DNA from 2 places in the Bacillus sp. BACIII genome. Region 2 is predicted to be linked to the other one. Evidence: predicted binding sites of a transcription regulator. Region 2 holds the regulator's gene; the other holds the start of a gene.
The links. Region 2 encodes LexA, which represses DNA repair genes until DNA is damaged. Its sites were predicted from a motif close to CGAACATATGTTCG; they were not measured.
Positions count from the first base shown of each region.

Region 1: ACXN9U_RS09255 (YhjD family protein) is a predicted target of LexA. The motif match lies at 1,364-1,377, and genes of this name have one in related genera.

Region 1 covers NZ_CM174437.1:1,939,428-1,941,827, forward strand. The annotation lists gene lepB (signal peptidase I) at 112-627, opposite strand; gene ACXN9U_RS09250 (TVP38/TMEM64 family protein) at 624-1,250, opposite strand; gene ACXN9U_RS09255 (YhjD family protein) at 1,401-1,760, shown strand; gene ACXN9U_RS09260 (DUF3311 domain-containing protein) at 1,875-2,075, shown strand; gene ACXN9U_RS09265 (sodium:solute symporter family protein) at 2,072-2,400, shown strand, end outside.
Region 2 covers NZ_CM174437.1:1,140,841-1,143,240, reverse strand. The annotation lists gene ACXN9U_RS05640 (hypothetical protein) at 21-449, shown strand; gene lexA (transcriptional repressor LexA) at 788-1,408, opposite strand; gene yneA (cell division suppressor protein YneA) at 1,561-1,872, shown strand; gene ACXN9U_RS05625 (YneB family resolvase-like protein) at 1,888-2,400, shown strand, end outside.

The DNA.
Region 1 (2,400 bases), 800 kb from region 2:
CGCAACAAAATCACTAAAAATAAAACACCTGATTTTTGTTTCACGCGTAACAATCCTCATTATAGTCTTCCCTCTGCTTTTTGACAATCATTTCCGAAAAAAAGACGCCGTTCACTTGGCGTCTGATTCACTGATCACCCCGACGATGTCTTTATCCTTAATCGGTCCGAAATGACGGCTGTCGAGGCTGTATATGCGATTGTCGCCAATAACGAAATATTGTCCTTTCGGTATGCTTTTGCGCCCGGTCGTTTCCTTCAATGTATAATCACCGGTCACATGGCTGCCTGCGGACAATGATGACTTTAACGGTTTTAAAAACGGTTCTGAAACCCGTTTTCCATTCACATACAGCTGGTCTTCCCTGTAAGCGATCGACTCGCCCGGGAGCCCGATGACACGTTTGATCAGCACTTTGTGGTGCGGGCCTTTAAACAGGACAATATCGAAACGGCGGATCGTTTTGTAACGATGGGAAAACTTGTTGACTATCAGCTCATTTCCTTGTTTAAAGGTCGGATTCATGCTGATTCCTTCGACTTTGTAATCAATAAAAATGGCATTTTTTAATTGTATGGCCAAAACAACGATAAGCACGCCGGCTATAAACCAAAATCGTTTTTTCAAGATTCCTGTCTCCCTCCGTCTTTCTCATGCTGACTGATCCTCGTCTGTAAACGCCGTTCGATATGCTTTCCTGCATACCACAGCACCGCGATCACCGTTAAGGCGCCCGCCATCCTGAAAGGCTGTGTAAAGAGCGCGTGAAGGTCATACCCGATAAAGCTGATCATAAAGATCATGACCATTTTCCCCATAGCGGCGGCTGATACAAACTGCAGCGCCCCCACACGTGACAGGCCGGCAACGATATGAACCGCAGCGGACGGCGTAAAGGGGAAGCAAAGTAAAATAAACAGCGGACCGAAACCGTGCCGCTCAACCCACAGCATCATCCGCCTTATGGTCTCATGCCTGCGGATGAAACCGAAAGCTCTTTTCTGTCCGAAACGGCGGACGGCATAAAACATAAGCAGTGATCCTGCCGCAGATCCGAGCCACGACAGAAAAAAACCTTCCCACAGCCCAAATGCATTCGTATTCGCCACCACAAATACAACAAGCGGCAAAAACGGAAGAAACGCTTCAATAAAAGGCAGTAAAACCGCAGCCGCCGGGCCGAAAGCTCTATAGCTTTGGAACCATTCCGTCAGCTGTTCCTCAGTGAAATATGATAAAAATTGCTCCAACGTTTATACTCCTTAACGAGTTTGTCTATCCTTATTCTACACATTATCTCCAAAAAACGAAAATGTTTACGAGATTTTCCGACTTGAAATATCGTGTAAGTGAGTATAAAATAAGAACAAATGTTCTCTTTTAAGAAAGAAGGAGTATTTATGCCTGACATCCGGAGCGGCACCCGCGACCTCATCGAAAAAGGGCTGTTTCTGCCCATGGCGGCCGCCATTCTGAATCGGGATTTCGAAGCGCTTGATTCGTGCCCGTTCAAATTAAAACAACCCTATAAACAGCTTATCAGCTGCTCTTTAAAATTAGCACAAAAGGATTTGAGTGATGTTCGAAAAGAGTTAAGAAAGCGTAAAATCAAAATATACGAAGCCCAAAGAGATGAAGCATTTACGCTTTATATATGCACCATTAACGGCTATGAAGAAAAACACCGTTATTTCAACCCGAGAATACGGGAACAGGTAACCGCCTTAGTGGAATATTACCTGTCTCTTGCGACCATTTAAAAAGCAGCCGGGACTGCTTTTCCTTTTGAAACTATAAAATTCAGACTATTCACACTATACATTCGACATGATTTTCTTTATAATTCGGTACACGCTTTTCAAAGGAGGAATGTTATGAAACTGATTCATGTTCTCGCTGCCCTGCCCTTTTTCGGAATTCTCGCCGGCATTCCATTCGCCAACCGGGTGACGCCTTATGTTTTCGGAATGCCTTTCATTCTCGCATATGTCGTCATCTGGGCCGTTCTGACTTCTGTTCTGATGGCTGCGGTTTACAAATTGGACAAAGAAAACAAGGCGGGTGAGACGGAATGAACGCCGCATTTCCCGTAATGGCCGCCGTGCTCCTGTTTTGTGTATATCTCGGAATCCGCGCCCGAAAAGGAAAAAAGATGGACCTTGAACAATGGACGGTGGGCGGACGCGGCTTCGGCACGATGTTTGTCTTTTTATTAATGGCGGGAGAAATTTACACGACCTTCACATTCCTCGGCGGAAGCGGATGGGCTTACGGAAAAGGAGGTCCCGCCTTTTACATTATCGCTTACGGCTGTCTTGCCTACATTTTGTCATATTGGCTTCTGCCTGCCGTGTGGACATACGCCAAACAGCACAAACTGATGTCGCAATCTGATTTTTT
Region 2 (2,400 bases):
AAAAAAAGGGGGATGCAAAATTGAAAAAATGGTGGATATGTATTGCTGTTTTTTTATTATGTTTTTGCGGAGTACACTCAGCTGAAGCGGCTACCACTGAATTCGGATCAAAAACAAGCTTCATTATGGAGGGAGATGTCAAAGAGTTTTTTATTGAAAATCCGGGGGCTGTATCAGCTGATGATTACCTATTAGGATACAAGTTCACCATTGTGAACAATTCTTCATGCAATTTAAACGTGAAACTCCAGCGGATGGCGCTGAACGGAAATTTTTATACATTAAGTTCTAAAAGCTACAGCGGCAGCTGGTTAAACCTAAGTGCCCAGGACAAAAAATCAATTGATCCGCATCACAAATACAGGATTCTGATTGAAAGCTCTTCAAACGTCTGTGCACCTGTTCATATTAAAGGGTTATACGGCGTGGAATATTATCATTTTGATTGAAAATAGATACCCGCAAAGGAAGCGGGTTTTTTTACATCTCGTCAAAACTTATTGTACTATGCACTAAATATTCATGAATAAAATGTAATCCGTCCGCTCCAAGTAAAGATAGTTATATATCAAAATCAGCCCGCACAAATACAAAAGTTGAAAAACGGATAAAAAGTTTCCTTAGAGAAACATTATTTATTGACTTCAAAAGTGAGATGCCTGATAATAAAGATGTAAGTTTTTCCTCCTTAGCAGGTTCGTTTCTTAAGCCAGGGCGAATCTGCTCTTTTTTTGCAAAAGAAAAACCCCTTTCAGAGGGGTTTTACGATAAATAAAGTTTAATAGAATTAATGAACGGCTCTGAATACGCCGATCACTTTCCCTAAAATACTTACGTTTTGCAGGATAATCGGTTCCATCGTCGGATTTTCCGGCTGCAGCCGCACATAATTGTCTTCTTTATAGAAGCGCTTGACCGTGGCTTCATCATCTTCGGTCATAGCCACCACGATTTCCCCGTTATTGGCCGTGTTCTGCTGTTTGACAATGACGTAATCTTTGTCAAAAATGCCGGCGTCAATCATACTCTCTCCCATGATTTCTAACATGAATACGTGTTCTCCCGGAGGAACCATCCGGTCAGGAAGCGGAAAATACTCGTCGATATTTTCAACAGCTGTAATCGGGATACCTGCCGTCACTTTTCCGATGACCGGAACATTGACAACCTGGCTTTTCGGAATTTGGACTTCTTCTTCATCCAATACCTCAATCGCTCTCGGTTTAGTAGGGTCCCGTCTGATCAGGCCTTTTGTCTCCAGCCGCGCCAAATGTCCGTGCACGGTTGAACTGGAAGCCAGTCCTACTGCTTCTCCTATCTCTCTTACAGAAGGCGGATATCCTTTCGTTTTTACCTCTTCTTTAATAAAACGCAGGATATCAAGCTGCCTTTTTGATAGCTTCGTCATATTTCGCACCTCAAAACGTCGATTTTAAGTAGATTATAGCATGATTTTCCTGACAGTACAAACATAGGTTCGAAAAAAACGATTGACAGAAACATTTGTTCGTATATACTGAAAGGTATAAAAAGCGAACAAACATTCTGGAGGTTGTTTAAATGGCGAAGGAATCTATCATATTTGTCGGACTGTTTACTGCGATTTTAAGTGCCGTTATTTTACTTGTTTCATGTGCGGGAAATGATCAGGCGCTCAGCCAATATGTTAAAATAAAGGTTCAGGACGGAGATACTCTGTGGTCACTTGCGGATCAAGTAGCAGAGAAGAAAAATATTAACAAAGAAGATTTCATTGAGTGGGTGACGGAGAATAATCATCTCCAAACTGCTGATATAAAGCCCGGAGACGAACTTATTCTTCCGGTTAAGAAGGAGAATCCGGCCGTATATCAGCTGGCCATTGTCAATTAGAGAGGAAAGAGAGAAATGAAGGCGCTCATTTATGCCCGGGTAAGCACAAACAAAGAACAGCAGCAGACGTCTTTAAAAAGACAGGAAGAGGAGCTCAGTGAGATCGCTGCGGCAAACGGCATGGAAGTCGTAAAAGTCATTTCAGAGAAAGCCAGCGGTTACGAAATGGACCGCGACGGAGTATTTGAAATGCTTGATGAAATTAAAAAGTCACATATTGACGCGATATTGGTGCAGGATGAAACAAGACTGGGAAGAGGAAACGCCAAGATCGCGCTTTTGCATTGTATTTACAGGGAGAACGTAAAAATATATACGACGGCTCATAAAGGCGAGCTGGAGCTTTCCGAAGCTGATACGATGGTACTCGAAATCGTCAGTATTGTGGAGGAATATCAAAGGAAAATTCACAATATGAAAATCCGGCGGGGAATGAAAAGAGCCGTAAAAAATGGCTATAAGCCTGAACGGAATCTGAAAAACAGACATGAAAACAGCGGAAAAGAAAAAAAAGAGGTTCCTGTTTCG